One region of the Pantoea dispersa genome, then DNA from elsewhere that is predicted to be linked to it. Evidence: predicted binding sites of a transcription regulator. Region 1 holds the regulator's gene; each other region holds the start of a gene.
The links. The regulator LexA, encoded in region 1, represses DNA repair genes until DNA is damaged. The targets are predictions, from matches to a motif close to TNCTGTATGTACATACAGNA.

Region 1 (4,186 bases):
CGAAGTGGCGGCCTGCACGCAGCCGGGTAGCTGTCAGCACGATCATGAAGTGGAAAGTAAGAAGAAGGTGCGTAAAGGGTAACTGGCACGTCCGTGTGCCAGGCCGATCGTAACGATCAGCGGGTAGGAGCATCATCCTTAAAGCGGGAGACTTACCAGCGGTAATCTTTGTTTTGACTTTCCCAGTCTTTCAATTCACGTTCAGCTTCATCTTTGGCGTAACCGTAACGTTCCTGGATTTTACCCACCAGCTGATCGCGTTTCCCCTCGATCACGGTCAAATCGTCGTCGGTCAACTTGCCCCATTTCTCTTTAAACTTCCCTTTAAACTGCTTCCAGTTTCCGCTCGCTTCGTCTTTGTTCATAACAATCCTCCACGTCTTCCTGAGTGAGATGGTGTATTTCTCATGTAATGCCGGAAATAACCATATAACGCGCTACTTATCTGCGCCGTTTGAGATAATTATAGTAGCCGCTTCGGATTGTGCACGGAATTACAGATTATTCTGGTGCCTGCGCTGCGCTTATGGCTGGCTGAACCAGCTGTCACGCTGCCAGTGGCGGCGCCACATCCACCCCAGAGTCAGGCCACGCAGCGCCAGAAACACCGTGATCGCCAGCCATAAACCGTGATTCCCTAACCACGGCAGCGTCAGCAAAGTGATACCGAAACCGGCTGCTGCCATGATCATGCTGTTACGCATTTCGCGGCCGCGTGTCGCGCCGATGAACATACCGTCCAGCAGATAACACCAGACGCCGATCAGCGGTAAAATTACCTGCCACAGCAGAAAGCGATCGGCCATCTCACGCAACGGTTGCAGCGAGGTAAGCAGCGCAACAATGTGCGGGCCGCTGAGCGCATAAATAAGCGCAAACAGCAGCGCAACGATACCCGCCTGACGACAGGCGGCATGCCAGATCAGCAGCAGCTGGCTGCGATCTTTTGCCCCTACCGCTTCACCCGAGCAGGCTTCCACCGCGTAAGCAAAGCCGTCCAGCGCATAGGCAGTAAACGTCAGGAACATCAACAGCACCGCATTAACCGCGACCACATCCGGTCCGATGCGTGCACCCAGCAGGGTCAGCGAGGCGAAGCAGATCTGCAGCATGAGCGAGCGCAGCATGATGTCGCGATTAAGGCGAAATAACCGTGCCGCGTCACCGCGCCAGCTGTTTTTCAGCAGTTTGAAATCGATACCGCGCAGTTTCAGCACGCGCGCCACCATCCATAATCCCACTGCCAGCGTCACGTATTCGGCCAGCGCCGTGGCGGCGGCAGCACCGGCAACGCCCCAGTGCAGTTTCAGCACCAGCAGCAGATCGAGCAGGATGTTGACCAGGTTTCCGACAAGCAGCAGCACCATCGGCGCACGCGCATACTGCACGCCCAGCAGCCAGCCGAGAATCACCAGGTTAGCCAGCGTAGCCGGTGCGCTAAGCCAGCGGATTTCAATGAAGATCTGCGCCTGCTGCTGGACTTCCGCGCTGCCGCCCATCAGCGTTGCCGCCAGGCTACTGGCAGGAGAACGCAGCAGCGCCAGCAACAACCCGGCGGCGAGGGCGATCAGCAGCGGCTGCATCAGTGCGCGCGCCAGTGCCTGTTTATCGCCGGCCCCGAACGCCTGTGCGGTTAAACCGGTGGTGCTCATACGCAGAAACAGCAGCAGCATAAAGATGAAGCTGGTTGCCGTGGTGCCTACGGCCACGCCGCCGAGGTAGATCGGGCTATCAAGATGGCCAATCACGGCGGTATCGACCACGCCGAGCAGCGGCACGGTGATATTGGAGAGGATCATTGGCAACGCCAGTCGCCACAGCGCTTTATCAGAAGAGGAAAATAGCTGCATCAGCCCCATCCCGAGGGTTACGGTGGTCGGCCTGAGCGAGCGCCTTACGGGCCGGGAACAAAAGTATGATTAGAGCAGACTGCGGACAGCGCGCGAGCGCCGCCGCAGCGGGGGAGATCAACCGGGTTTCAGAGCCACTCGCCGTTGCGCACGATGCCTACGGCCAGCCCTTCCACGGTTAGCGACTGTTCACGGGTATCCACGACAATCGGCTGGAAATCATTGTTTTCCGGCAGCAGCTGGACAATCGCGCCCTGCTTCTTCCAGCGTTTCACCGTGACTTCATCATCGATACGCGCAACCACCACCTGGCCATTGCGCACTTCCTGCGTTTTATGCACCGCGAGCAGATCACCGTCCATAATGCCGATATCTTTCATCGACATACCGCTGACGCGCAGCAGGAAATCGGCAGAGGGTTTGAACAGGTTGGCGTCAACCTGATAGTGGGCTTCGATATGTTCCTGCGCCAGCAGCGGTTCACCGGCGGCGACGCGACCGATCAGTGGCAGCCCTTCACTCGCCTCTTCTTCCATCAGCAGGCGGATACCGCGCGATGCACCGGAGACGATTTCAATGACACCTTTACGCGCCAGCGCTTTCAGGTGCTCTTCAGCAGCGTTAGGCGAGCGGAAGCCCAGTTGCGAAGCAATTTCAGCACGCGTTGGCGGCATGCCGGTCTGATTAATATGGTCGCGAATCAGGTCATAGACCTGTTGCTGCCTGCTGGTTAACGCTTTCATCCCGCCCCCTGGTTGTTTATACAGTCGCTGTGAGTATATACAGGTATTGGCGAAATGAAAACCGAAACAGAGGGAAAAATCAGCGGCTTGATGAATGTGGAATGTTTATCGCAAATGCGACCAAAGCAGCGCGATCCAGACAAACAGAGCCAGTAAGATAGCCAGCAGTACCGCCGCCGAGCCCATGTCTTTGGCGCGTCCCGCCAGCGGATGGCGCTCCTGACCGATGCGGTCCACCACGGCTTCGATGGCACTATTAAGGATCTCAACAATGACCACCAGCACCACCGAGCCAATCAGCAACACACGCGTAATGGCATCGACATCCAGCCAGCAGGCAATGGCAACCGCGACCAATGCGGCAATCGCTTCCTGGCGAAAAGCGGCTTCATGCTGCCAGGCAGCGCGCAGCCCCTGCCAGGAATAACCGGCGGCTTTAATGATTCTCAGGAAACCGGTGACGTTATTTGCCATGTTGTGGAACCCTTAACTGTTTTTGACGTCAATGTCTGGGCGCGCGAGGTGGCACAGCCACAGATCTTCGCCGCACTTTCTGGTATGCTTGCCGCGCTTTGCTAACAAGAGGCTTCAAGTTGTCTATGTCAGGTTGGCGTAAACTCTATTACAAATTGTTGAATTTACCACTCTCTATTTTGGTAAAAAGTAAGGTCATTCCGACCGATCCGATCTCGGAACACGGTATCGATCCGACCCGTCCGGTGATGTATGTTTTGCCTTATGATTCAAAGGCAGACCTGCTCACGCTACGCGCACAGTGCCTGAAGCACGATCTGCCGGATCCGCTGGCGCCGCTGGAGATTGACGGCACCCTGCTGCCGCGCCACGTATTTATTCACGATGGGCCGCGCGTCTTCCCCTATTTCGTGGCGAACCCGGAGTCGGTCAAGCTGTTCCATGACTATCTCGATCTGCACCGCAACAATGCGGCGCTGGACGTACAGATGCTGCCGGTTTCCGTGATGTTTGGCCGGGCGCCAGGCCGTGAAATTCAGGGCGAACCGACGCCACATCTGCGTATTCTTAACGGTATACAGAAGTTCTTTGCCATCCTGTGGCACGGCCGCGACAGCTTTGTCCGCTTCTCACCCACGGTTTCACTGCGTCAGATGGCCACCGAACACGGTACCGATCAGTCGATCGCGCAGAAGCTGGCACGTGTCGCGCGCATTCATTTTGCCCGCCAGCGGCTGGCAGCCGTCGGCCCGCGTCTGCCGGCACGCCAGGATCTGTTCAACAAGCTGCTGCAATCCAAAGCGATTGAGAAAGCGGTTGAAGACGAAGCGCGCAGCAAGAAGATTTCGCATGAAAAAGCGCAGCAGAACGCCATCGAAATGATGGAAGAAGTGGCGGCGGATTTCTCGTACGAAGCGATCCGCGTGACTGACCGTGTGATGGGCTGGCTGTGGAGTCGGCTCTATCAGGGCATTAACGTGCACGGCGGCGAACGCGTGCGCCAGCTGGCGCAGGATGGTCACGAAATTGTTTACGTGCCCTGCCACCGCAGCCACATGGATTATCTGCTGCTGTCCTACGTGCTCTATCATCAGGGCCTGGTACCGCCGCACATTGCTG
Region 2 (4,186 bases), 140 kb from region 1:
TGTTGAACTTTAGGATGCATAACCGTGCTGTTGCTGATCGTTACCACCATTCTGTGGGCTTTTTCTTTTAGTTTAATCGGGGAGTATCTGGCGGGGCAGGTGGATACCTGGTTCTCGGTGCTGATGCGTTTAGGCCTGGCGGCGCTGGTCTTTCTGCCGTTTCTGCGCTGGCGCGGTTACCGCGCTTCAACGTTGCTGCTCTATATGCTGGTGGGCATGCTGCAATTAGGCATTATGTATTTGATCAGCTTCGAGGCTTATCTCTATCTCAGCGTGCCGGAATTCCTGCTGTTTACGGTGATGACGCCGCTGTATGTCACACTGATTTATGACCTGCTCAGCAAGCGCCCGCTGCGCATTGGCTATGCCTTCAGCGCGCTGCTGGCGGTGCTCGGTGCGGCCATTATCCGCTACGACAAAGTCAGCGATGATTTCTGGTTCGGACTGCTGCTGGTGCAGGCGGCCAACATCTGCTTTGCGATTGGCATGGTGGGCTATAAGCGCCTGCAGGAAGTCCGCCCGATGCCGCAGCACACCGCGTTCTCGTGGTTCTATCTCGGCGCAGTGCTGATCGCGGTGATCGCCTGGTGCATCTGGGGCAATCCGCACAAGCTGCCGACCACCACGCTGCAGTGGAGCGTGCTGGTGTGGCTGGGCGTGGCCGCGTCCGGGCTGGGTTACTTCATGTGGAACTACGGCGCGACCCAGGTCGATGCCGGGACGCTGGGCATTATGAACAACATGCACGTGCCGGCAGGATTACTGGTGAATTTGGCGATCTGGCAGGAGAAGCCGCACTGGCCGAGCTTTATCACCGGGGCGATAGTGATTTTTGCGTCCCTGTACGTGCATAAACGCTGGGTACTGGGACACACGGCCAAAAGCAGCAGCTCAGGCGCTTAGCTTTTTTTCGCGGGTGTCGATGGCCGCTGAATCAGCGTTAAACCTTTCAGGAAGTTACGCAGAATCTGGTCACCGCACTCGCGATAATTTTTATGATCCGGGTTGCGGAAAATCGCGCCGATTTCAGCCTGTGACACCTTGAAGTTAGCCTTCAATAAGATATCCGGGATATCGGTGGTTTTCAGCGCGAAGGCGATGCGTAACTTCTTGAGAAAGATATTATTGTTCATGCGGCGCTCAACCGACGGGGCCGGCGCGTCTTCGCTTTTGCCGCGACGGTAGAAAATCAGACCGTTGAGGAAGTAGCCCATCAGCACATCCGGCAGTTTACGAAACGCCTCATCGTCATCTTTCTTCAGCCACGCCTGCACATCTTCACGCGGTACTTCACTGCCCGCCAGCGCAAAAATCTCCACCACTTTGCTGTCGCTCAAATCCAGCATATAGCGCACGCTGCGCAGCACATCGTTATTGGTCATGGTGAAACTCTCCGGTAGCGGTTAAGGCGGCGCATTATAGAGCAGGCAGGGCGGGGATAACAGCACGGGCGACATTGGCCGCCCGCGGCATCAGGACGAGACCGGCTGCAGGGAACCGGGGCGCGAGGCATCGCGCACGTAAGGCAGGTGCTCGCAGGCGTGCTGACGGGCAAAGCGCACAAAGGCCTCCAGCACCGGCTGCCGCTGCTCGCCGTCGCGCATCGCCGCGTATAAACGGCTCCACAATCCGTCGCCCAGCGTGCGCGTCACCACCAGCCCCTGGTGCTCAAAGCTCTCTACCACCCAGTGCGGCAGCGCGGCAATGCCCATGCCGGCCGACACCATCTGGATCAGCAGCAGCGTATTATCCACGCTCTTCAGCGCCGGGCTGACGCCGGCTGGCTGTAAGAAGTTACGCCACACGTCCAGCCGCTGACGCTGTACCGGATAGATCATCAGCACCTCATCGGCCAAATCTTCCGGCGTGATGTGGGCCAGCTGCGCCAGGCGGTGATCCGGCGCCAGCACCAGCCGCACCTCAAAATCAAACATCGGCGCATAGAACAAACCGCTGCGCGGCAGAATATCGGACGTCAGCACCACGTCCAGTTCGCCCTGCTGCAGCGCCGGCTGCGGATCAAAGGTCACGCCGGATTTGAAGTCCATCACCACCTGCGGCCAGCTCTGACGGAAATTGTTCAGGGCCGGCGTCAGCCACTGGATGCAGCTGTGGCATTCGATAGCGATGCGCAACGTGGTCTGATGCGGCTCATGACAGGCCTGCAGCGCCTGCTGGATCTGCGGCAGAATCTGCTCCGCCAGCTGCAACAGAATCTCTCCCTGCGGCGTAAAACGGAGCGGCTGGCTCTTACGCACGAACAGCCGGAAGCCCAGCCGCTGTTCCAGGTCGCTGAACTGGTGAGACAACGCCGATTGCGTCTGATGAAGCTGGGCGGCGGCGGCAGCCAGCGAGCCGGTGTGCCGTAACGCCTGCAGCGTCCGCAGGTGTTTGAGTTCGATCATGAGAGTCCTTCACATCGAGATTGAACAAATTGCGCTTGAGACACATACAGTACCCGCAGATTATAGCGGTGTAAACATCTGGACGGCTAAACATCTCAGTCAGACGCGACGGCCACTTTACCTTTGTCCAGCTAACACGCTCAGCGCACGGCAGGATTGCCCGCTGGATGAACGTAAATCGGTTGCTGCGACTGTCGCACAGCGAACAATTTCTGGAGAATCTCACATGACCATTCTGAACCATACTCTCGGTTTCCCTCGCGTCGGACTGCGCCGCGAACTGAAAAAAGCGCAGGAAAGCTACTGGGCCGGGAACAGCTCACAGGACGAACTGCTGGCGGTGGGTCGTGAACTGCGCGCCCGTCACTGGCAGCAGCAGAAAGACGCCGGTGTTGATCTGCTGCCGGTCGGCGATTTTGCCTGGTACGATCACGTGCTGACCACCAGTCTGCTGCTCGGTAACGTACCGGCACGGCACCAGAATAAAGACGGCTCGATTGACCTCGACACCCTGTTCCGTATCGGTCGCGGTCGGGCGCCCAGCGGCGAACCTGCAGCGGCAGCAGAGATGACCAAATGGTTTAACACCAATTATCACTACATCGTGCCGGAATTTACCCAGGGTCAGCAGTTCCGTCTCAGCTGGACGCAGCTGCTGGACGAGGTGGATGAAGCGCTGGCGCTCGGCCACGCCATCAAACCGGTGCTGCTGGGGCCGGTGACCTATTTGTGGCTGGGTAAGGTGAAAGGTGACGCCTTTGACCGCCTGTCGCTGCTGCAGGCCATTCTGCCGGTGTACCGTCAGGTGCTGGCTGAACTGCATCAACGCGGCATCGAATGGGTGCAGATTGATGAGCCGGCGCTGGCGCTGGAACTGCCGCAGGCGTGGCGCGAGGCGTTTAAACCGGCGTACGACGCGCTACAGGGCGAAGTGAAACTGCTGCTGACCACCTACTTTGACAGCATTGGTCAGAATCTTGATGTCATCAAAACGCTGCCGGTGCAGGGCCTGCACGTGGACCTGGTGCACGGCAAAGATGACCTTGAGCAACTCAACCAGCAGATCCCGGCGGACTGGCTGCTGTCGCTGGGGGTGATCAATGGCCGTAACGTCTGGCGCGCCGATCTCACCCGCTGGTTTGAGCGCCTGCAGCCGCTGATCGGCCAGCGTCAGCAACTGTGGATTGGATCTTCCTGTTCACTACTGCACAGCCCCATTGACCTGAGCGTGGAAACCCGTCTCGACGACGAGGTAAAAAGCTGGTTCGCCTTTGCGTTACAGAAGTGTACGGAGCTGTCGCTGCTGAGTCAGGCGCTGAACCAGCACGATGCCGCTGCGCTGCACGCCTGGAGCGCGCCGATTCGTGCCCGGGCAAACTCTGCTCGCGTGCATAACCCCGCCGTGGCGCAGCGTCTGGCGCAAATCCAGGCCAGAGACACTGAGCGCAACAGCAGCTACACCGTGCGTGCTCAGGCGCAGCGTCAGCGCTTTAACCTGCCGGCGTGGCCTACCACCACCATCGGTTCTTTCCCGCAGACCACCGAGATCCGCGGCCTGCGCCTTGACTTCAAAAAAGGCAACATTGACGGCGGCCACTACCGCACCGGTATCGCGGAACACATCCGGCAGGCGATTGCGGAGCAGGAGCGTCTGGGGCTCGACGTGCTGGTGCATGGCGAAGCCGAGCGTAACGACATGGTGGAGTACTTCGGCGAAAACCTCGACGGCTTTGTTTTCACGCAGAACGGCTGGGTACAGAGCTACGGCTCGCGCTGTGTTA
Region 3 (4,186 bases), 510 kb from region 1:
AAAGTGATTACCCTGACCGGCAAAGACGGCGGCAAAATGGCCGGTACGGCCGATATCGAAATTCGCGTGCCGCACTTTGGATATGCCGATCGCATTCAGGAGATTCACATCAAAGTGATCCACATCCTGATGCTGTTAATCGAAAAAGAGATGGTTAAGTGATGACGTGCTCCTCCCGCGCCCGCGGGAGGTTCTGATAAGGCGGTTGCTATGTGCGAATTGCTCGGGATGAGCGCCAATGTCCCCACGGATATCTGTTTCAGTTTTACCGGTCTGGTGCAGCGTGGCGGTGGAACCGGGCCGCACAAAGATGGCTGGGGCATCACCTTTTACGAAGATAAAGGCTGCCGCACCTTTAAAGATCCGCTGCCGAGCTACAACTCGCCGATTGCCCGCCTGGTGCAGGAGTATCCGATCAAGTCGCATTCGGTGGTGGCGCATATTCGTCAGGCCAATCGCGGCCAGGTGTCACTGGAAAATACCCATCCGTTTACCCGCGAACTGTGGGGCCGCAACTGGACTTACGCGCATAACGGCCAGCTAAAGGGCTATCGCCAGCTGGAGACCGGGCATTTCCGTCCGGTAGGCGAAACCGACAGCGAAAAGGCGTTTTGCTGGATTCTGCATAAGCTGGCTGAGCGCTATCCGCGCACGCCGGGCAACTGGCCGGCGGTGTTTCGCTATGTGGCGGAACTGGCGACGGAGCTGCGTCAGAAGGGCGTGTTCAATATGCTGCTGTCTGACGGACGCTATCTGATGGCCTTCTGCTCAACCAATCTGTACTGGATTACGCGCCGCGCGCCGTTTGGCAAAGCGAAGCTGCTCGATCAGGATGTGGAGATTGACTTCCTGCAGCAGACGACGCCGAAAGACGTGGTGACGGTGATTGCGACGCAGCCGCTGACCGGTAATGAAACCTGGCACCGCATCGTGCCAGGTGAGTGGGCATTATTTTACCTGGGTGAGCGCCAGGAATGATTTCGACGCCGCTTCCGGCGTGGTCATGACCGGCGTGTTGTTCACCGCATACTGACCGGTTGCCGTCACGTTGACCGTTGGCGGCACGTGGTATTTGGCGAAGTAAGCATAGCCCGGCTGCAGTTCACGCCAGAAGCTGATGTAAGTCGAGTAACGATGACGCTGCATGTTGCTGTCGGTCATGCGGAACGGGAAGATGTTGACCTGCACATCCTGCTGACCGTTACGCAGCGCGGCGTTCACGTAAGTGAAGATCTCATCCATCGATGCGTTGGTCATGGCATAGCAGCCCACGGACACGCAATCGCCGTGAATCATCAGATAGTTACCGTTATAGCCTTTGGCGCGATCGTACTGATTCGGGAATCCGGTATTGATGGCGCGATAAAAACGGCTGTCCGGCTTAAGCTGATTCATCTTCACGTTATAAAAGCCTTCCGGACTTTTAAAATCGCCCTGACGACGTTTCGGCCCGAGGCCGCCGGAGAAGTTACAGATGCGATAGCTGTCCAGCAGACGATATTCATTACCGATTTTGCCGTACAGTTCCAGCGTACGCTCTTCCTTGAAGATCTGAATAAATACCGGTGTACCCAGTAATTGTTTCTTTAACTCTTTGCTCACCGGAGCCAGCGGCTGCATTGGCTCAGGCGTCATTGCCCAGCTCAGGAGCGGCATAAGAATCATCGCAAACAATAATGCGATTCTGCCCATTCTGTGTGTACCTTGAAGTGAAGAGGAACGCTGACGCAGTGCGTCACTGTATTGCATTATCGGAAATATCCGCTACCGCAGCGCAACATTATCATTGTCTGGCGTTTAATCAAGCCGGAGTCCGAGAAAATGGTGCAATCCTAAAGGGAATACGGCCACAAATTTGTAAACTTTAATCGCACGCGCCACAAATATTGCCGTTGTTTTTCTCTGCTGTATACTTATCCAGTATCCGGAGGGGCGTATGCGCAAAATCATTCATGTCGATATGGACTGCTTTTTCGCGGCAGTGGAAATGCGTGACGATCCTTCATTACGTGATATCCCGATTGCCATCGGCGGCAGCCGCGTGCAGCGTGGGGTGATCAGCACCGCCAACTATCCGGCGCGGAAATATGGCGTGCGCAGCGCGATGCCGACCGCCACGGCGCTGCGCCTCTGTCCCCATCTGAAACTGCTGCCCGGCCGCTTTGATGCCTATAAAGAAGCTTCGCAGCAGATTCGCGCCATCTTTACCCGCTATACGCCACTGATTGAGCCATTGTCGCTGGATGAAGCCTACCTGGACGTCACCGACAGTGAACACTGCCAGGGATCGGCCACGCTGATGGCGCAGGCGATTCGCGCCGATATCCTGCGCGAAACCGGCCTGACCGCGTCCGCCGGCATTGCGCCGATCAAGTTCCTCGCCAAAATCGCCTCAGACATGAACAAGCCTGACGGCCAGTATGTGATCACGCCGCAGGCGATGCCGGACTTTCTGCTGACGCTGCCGCTGAGCAAGATTCCCGGCGTGGGTAAAGTGGCCACCAAAAAGCTCGAAGAGATGGGGCTGCGCACTTGTGCTGACGTACAACAGGCCGATCTGGCGCAGCTGCTGAAGCGCTTTGGAAAATTTGGCCGCGTGCTGTGGGAGCGCAGCAACGGCATCGACGATCGTGACGTAGTGGTGGAGCGCGAGCGCAAATCGCTGGGCGTCGAGCGTACGCTGGGCGAGGACATCCATCACTGGGAGCAGTGCCTGGAGATTATTGATTTTCTCTATGCCGAGCTCGATCGCCGTCTCAGCGCGATCCGCCCGGATAAGCAGATTGCACGCCAGGGCGTAAAGCTGAAGTTCAACGATTTCCAGCTCACCACCCAGGAGCATGTCTGGCCGGTGCTGAATAAAGACGACATGATCGCCGTGGCGCGTCAGGCCTGGGATGAGCGCCGCGCCGGACGCGGTGTGCGGCTGGTGGGGCTGCACGTCACGCTGGTAAATCCACAGCTGGAGCGCCAGCTGGTGCTGGGACTGTAACGCCGCGCCCGCTTCCGCTCTCTTCGGGACGTTTCGTACATCGTTCCACTAATGAATCGCCAACAATGCACGCTTTTACACTCCTCACTCAAGGTGCAACATGGCAAATTATTACTCAACCCGCCCGACCATTACGTCAATCTATGATGATGTTGGCGAGACCGGCGTCGTTTCACGCGGCGGGTTCACTGACGATGTGCGTCCACGCATTACCGGTAAAGCGAATCCGGGGGCGATGATTTACCTCTATGACAACAATCGGGTTATTTACCAGTTTCAGGCCGGGCGCGACGGGACCTTTGACGTGACCTTCGGGTATGACTTACCGCCGGGAGCACACAGTTTCCGGTTATCCAGTCAGGGCCAGTACAGCGAGCCTTACGCGATCAATATCTCCTCAGTCAACGTCGAGCCGCCGAAAATTCTCTCACTGTACGATAACGTGGGTGAAACCGGTAATGTGCTGCACGGTGACAAGACCGACGATCGCCGCCCGCTGATCAAAGGCAGCGGCACGCCGGGGGCCACCGTGACGCTGCTGGATAACGGTACGGTAATCGGCCAGACCCGCATTGATGCCAAAGGCAACTGGAGCCTGCAGCCGTCGCGCGATCTGCCATTAGGTGAACATAACCTGACGGTGCAGAGCCAGGGCATGACCAGCAGCGGCTTTAAGGTCGAGGTGGTGCCGGTGAAAACCATCAAACCGGAAATTCTGGAAATCTTTGACCGCGTGGATGAAACCGGCCTGCTGAAGACTGGTGATGATACCGACGATCGTCGTCCGCTGCTGAAAGGCGTGGGCACGCCGGGTGCGGTGGTGTGGCTGATGGACAATGGCCGCGGCATTGCTTATACCGTGGTGGATAAGCAGGGCAACTGGACGCTGCAGCCGACTAACGATTTGGCGCTGGGTAAACACCACCTCGCGGTTTACATCAATGGCGTGGTCAGTGAGCCGGTTGAACTCAACGTGGTGATCCGTGAAGGATCTGAGCCGGTGATCGTGGCTATTCATGACAATGTGAATGAAGTGGGGGTGGTTGAGCCGGGTAAAGACAGCGACGATCGCCGTCCGATTGTCAGCGGCACCGCGCTGCCGCACACCACCATCTGGCTGCTGGATTCTGGCGGTATCCTCGGCAGCGCGCGTTCGGATGCGCAAGGTAACTGGAGTATCAAGCCGGATATCGA
Region 4 (4,186 bases), 140 kb from region 1:
AACTATGAGATGGAATCCGCTACACTGTTAACCATGTGCGCCAGTCAGGGACTGCGTGCCGGCATGGTGGCTGGCGTCATCGTGAATCGCACGCAAAAAGAGATCCCGGATGCGGCCACCATGAAGCAGACAGAAAGCGATGCGGTGAAAATTGTGGTGGATGCCGCGCGTCGTTTACTTTAGCGCGCCAGTCAGGGAATGATTTCGAGACCAGGCTTATAGGGAGCTCAGCAATTGCCTGATTAGAATGCGCGCAATTTCAGCCGATTCTGAGAAATTTCCTATGCGCAAAACGATCTCTGTCCCACGTCCGGGTTTTACCAGCCGCCCTGCTGCAATGCAGGCCTGCGTTGAGAGTGCCGCCGCGCGCTTTCGTCAGGCAATGGCCGCGTCAGATTATCCTCTGGCGCGCCAGTGCTGCGAAGAAGTGCTGCGCGTCATGCCTAACCAGATGCAGGTGCTCAGCGACTACGCGCTGACGCTGATGCGCGTCGGCGAACATAAAAAATCCTACAAGATTTACCAGAAAATCTATCAGGCACCGGCGGCGCAGCGCGCGCAGGCGTCGGAAACCTGGCTGGATGGCCTGACGGAAGTGTGTGGCTGGCTGGATAAGACAGATGAAGTGGCGCGTTATGGCCTGGAATCGCTCACCCAATCCGATATGCGTTTCAGTCAGGGCGCGAAAGCGACTTTTCCCGCACCGGCGCCTGCGCCGATTAACCGCAGCAATCCGGCAGAAAATATCATCTCCTTCAGCCTGTATGGCGGTCAGCCGCGCTACTGCGAAACCCTGATTAAAAATGTTGAGGTGGCGCGTGAGCTCTATCCGGACTGGATGTGCCGCATCTATCTCGACGACAGTGTGCCGCAGCACGTGTGGCAGCGCCTGACCCAGTCAAACACCCAGCTGGTGGATATGTCGCAGGAGAAAATCATTTTCCCTACGCTGTGGCGCTTTCTGGTGATGGACGATGCCAGCGTAAAACGCTACATCGTGCGGGATGCGGATTCGCTGCTTTCAGAGCGCGAAGTGGCGGCCGTCGACGCCTGGCTGGCTTCGCCATTCTGGTTCCACCACATGCGCGATTATTATTCGCACACCGAGCTGTTACTGGCCGGCATGTGGGGCGGCTGTCACGGCGTGTTTCACAACGTGGAGCAGCAGATGCGCGACTTTATCGCGCAGTATGACGGCAGCGAGCGCTTTACCGACCAGTACTTCCTCAAGGTAGCGCTGTGGCCGACGGTGCGTGACAGCATCCTCAATCACGACGATATTTTTCACTTCCACCACGCGCAGCCGTGGCCGGCGCATGCGCCGATTCGCTGGCAGACCGACAGCTTCCACGTCGGCAGCAATGCCGGTTTCGCCAGCATGGCCGGCAAAGTGGCCAACGCCGAAAATGGCCAGCAGCAGGTGGAGCTGACCTACGGCGGCAACAGCTGGTGCTATCCGGCGAAGGTGAAAAGCGACAGCGAATGGGTGCTGCCGATGCCGTTTTTCCTGATCGACGCCTGGAAAGCCGGCGACCTGACCGTACGCGCCCTGTAGTTACCCGGACGGTGCCTATTGCGCCCGCGATAAAATCCGCGGGTTGCCATGAATGTTCTGGACATTCATACAGTGGCGCTCTACCTTCTCCTCAGCGAGACGATCCGCGGGGGGATTATGGATCAGCAACTTATCATCAGCGGCGCGCTGGCGCTGGCCGGTTTGGGCATTGGCTGGATTATTGCCCAGCTGCGCGCCGGCCATCAGCACGCCAGCTTCACCACCGAACGCCGCCTGCTGGAACAGGCGCAGCAGCGTCAGCAGCAGCAGCTGGAACAGCTGCAACAGCAACTGCAGCAGCGCGAACAGGAGCTGCGCCAGCTTCACGGCACGCTTAGCGGCGCGCAGGAGCGCCTGCAGCAGCTGGATTACTGGCGGGCCGAGAGTGAACAGCTCAGCCGCGAGCTGCGTAATCAGCTGGAAGTTAACAGCGCGCAGGAAGCCGAACTGCGGGAAGTCACCATTCGATTAGAAGAGACGCGTTTCGCCGCTGAGGAGAAGCAGCGTCTGCTGACCAACAGCGAACAGCGCCTGAGTGCGCAGTTTGAAAACCTCGCCAACCGAATCTTCGAAAACAGCGGAAAACGCGTCGACGAGCAGAACCGGCAGAGCCTCAATAGCCTGATCGGCCCGCTGCGCGAACAGCTGGACGGCTTTCGTCGCCAGGTCAACGATAGCTTCGGCCAGGAAGCGCGTGAACGCCACACGCTGGCGCACGAGATTCGCCAGCTGCAGCAGCTCAACGCGCAGATGGCGCAGGAAGCGATCAACCTCACCAAAGCGCTGAAGGGCGACAATAAAATTCAGGGCAACTGGGGCGAAGTGGTGCTCAGCCGGGTGCTGGAGGCCTCAGGCCTGCGCGAAGGCTACGAGTACCAGACCCAGGTCAGTGTGCAGCTGGAGCAGCAGGGCCGTATGCAACCGGATGTGATTGTGCGTCTGCCGCAGGGTAAAGATGTGGTGATTGACGCCAAAATGACGCTGATTGCCTATGAGCGCTACTTCAACGCCGACGATGAGCTGACGCGCGAGCAGGCGATTCAGGAGCACATCAACGCGGTGCGCGGCCATATCCGGCTGCTGGGGCGTAAAGATTATCAACAATTGCCCGGTTTACGCTCGCTGGATTATGTGCTGATGTTTATTCCGGTCGAACCGGCGTTTCTGCTGGCGATCGATCGTCAGCCGGAGCTGATCAGCGAAGCGCTGCAGCAAAACATTATGCTGGTCAGCCCGACCACGCTGCTGGTGGCGCTGCGCACCATTAATAATCTGTGGCGCTATGAGCATCAGAGCCGTAATGCCCAGCGCATCGCCGACCGCGCTGCGCGCTTGTACGACAAGATGCGGCTGTTTGTTGATGACATGAGTGGCATCGGGCATAGCCTCGACAAAGCGCAGCAGAGTTATCAGCTGGCGATGAAAAAGCTGGCGCAGGGGCGCGGCAACCTGATCGCCCAGAGCGAGTCGTTTCGTGCGCTTGGCGTGGAGATCAAACGGCCCATCAACCCGCAGCTGGCGGAGCAGGCGCAGCCCGACACGGCGGATGATGCATGGGCCGATGACAGCGAGCCCGCTGAAAATGCGGCAGATTCTTCCGCCGCCTCCCTGCGCCGCATCAACGAATAACACGCCGGTGGCGTGCTCGGATCGCCCGACTCTGATACACTTCGGGAAGTATTGTTTGTGGAGCAGGTAAAACCGATGGCAGATGAATCACAGCAGGAAACTACCCATTTTGGCTTTCAGACCGTCGCCAAAAGTGAAAAGGCCGATAAAGTCGCGGACGTGTTTCACTCCGTCGCGGCGAAATATGACCTGATGAACGATCTGATGTCGTTCGGCATCCATCGCGTCTGGAAGCGTTTTACCATCGACAGCAGCGGCGTGCGCCGCGGTCAGCGCGTCCTGGATCTGGCCGGCGGTACCGGCGATCTGACGGCAAAATTCTCGCGCCTGGTCGGTGAAACCGGTCAGGTGGTGCTGGCGGACATCAACAGCTCAATGCTGAAGATGGGACGCGAAAAGCTGCGCAACCTCGGCGTAACCGGCAACGTCAGCTACGTGCAGGCTAACGCAGAAGCGCTGCCGTTCCCGGATAACTATTTCGACTGCATCACCATCTCCTTCGGCCTGCGTAACGTGACCGAAAAAGAGAAGGCGCTGGCGTCGATGTTCCGCGTGCTCAAGCCAGGTGGTCGTCTGCTGGTGCTGGAGTTCTCTAAACCGGTTTTCGATCCGCTGAGCAAAGCCTACGACACTTACTCTTTCCACATTCTGCCGCGCATCGGCCAGCTGGTGGCAAAAGACGCGGAGAGCTATCGCTATCTGGCGGAGTCGATTCGTATGCATCCGGATCAGGAAACCCTGAAGGCGATGATGAACGACGCGGGCTTTGAAAATACCAGCTACTACAACATGACCGGCGGCATTGTGGCGCTGCATCGTGGCTTTAAGTTCTGATTAATCATGACTTTTACCCCTCTCATCACCGGCGGTCTTGAGACCGCCCTGAACCGTGTGTTGTACCGCGATCGCAGCCTGAAAACCGCACGCCAGCGTCTGGCCGGCAAAGTCCTGCTGCTGCGCCTGCAGGAGCTGGATTTTCCGCTGGTGCTGGTGTTCAGTGAA

Region 2: a site for LexA is predicted at 2,438-2,457, ahead of metR (HTH-type transcriptional regulator MetR). Genes of this name have one in related genera too.
Region 3: a site for LexA is predicted at 1,904-1,923, ahead of dinB (DNA polymerase IV). Genes of this name have one in related genera too.
Region 4: a site for LexA is predicted at 1,611-1,630, ahead of rmuC (DNA recombination protein RmuC). Genes of this name have one in related genera too.

What each region holds. Positions count from the first base shown of each region.
Region 1 is NZ_CP082346.1:3,606,681-3,610,866, forward strand. It holds gene zur (zinc uptake transcriptional repressor Zur) at 1-82, shown strand, start outside; gene K7H94_RS16875 (CsbD family protein) at 153-365, opposite strand; gene dinF (MATE family efflux transporter DinF) at 525-1,850, opposite strand; gene lexA (transcriptional repressor LexA) at 1,979-2,593, opposite strand; gene K7H94_RS16890 (diacylglycerol kinase) at 2,699-3,067, opposite strand; gene plsB (glycerol-3-phosphate 1-O-acyltransferase PlsB) at 3,193-4,186, shown strand, end outside.
Region 2 is NZ_CP082346.1:3,749,027-3,753,212, reverse strand. It holds gene K7H94_RS17515 (carboxylate/amino acid/amine transporter) at 25-903, shown strand; gene K7H94_RS17510 (YehS family protein) at 900-1,382, opposite strand; gene metR (HTH-type transcriptional regulator MetR) at 1,473-2,405, opposite strand; gene metE (5-methyltetrahydropteroyltriglutamate--homocysteine S-methyltransferase) at 2,632-4,186, shown strand, end outside.
Region 3 is NZ_CP082346.1:3,095,503-3,099,688, reverse strand. It holds gene lpcA (D-sedoheptulose 7-phosphate isomerase) at 1-162, shown strand, start outside; gene K7H94_RS14590 (class II glutamine amidotransferase) at 211-978, shown strand; gene dpaA (peptidoglycan meso-diaminopimelic acid protein amidase) at 949-1,692, opposite strand; gene dinB (DNA polymerase IV) at 1,937-2,992, shown strand; gene K7H94_RS14575 (Ig-like domain-containing protein) at 3,093-4,186, shown strand, end outside.
Region 4 is NZ_CP082346.1:3,742,354-3,746,539, reverse strand. It holds gene udp (uridine phosphorylase) at 1-183, shown strand, start outside; gene K7H94_RS17485 (tetratricopeptide repeat protein) at 284-1,555, shown strand; gene rmuC (DNA recombination protein RmuC) at 1,673-3,184, shown strand; gene ubiE (bifunctional demethylmenaquinone methyltransferase/2-methoxy-6-polyprenyl-1,4-benzoquinol methylase UbiE) at 3,260-4,018, shown strand; gene ubiJ (ubiquinone biosynthesis protein UbiJ) at 4,025-4,186, shown strand, end outside.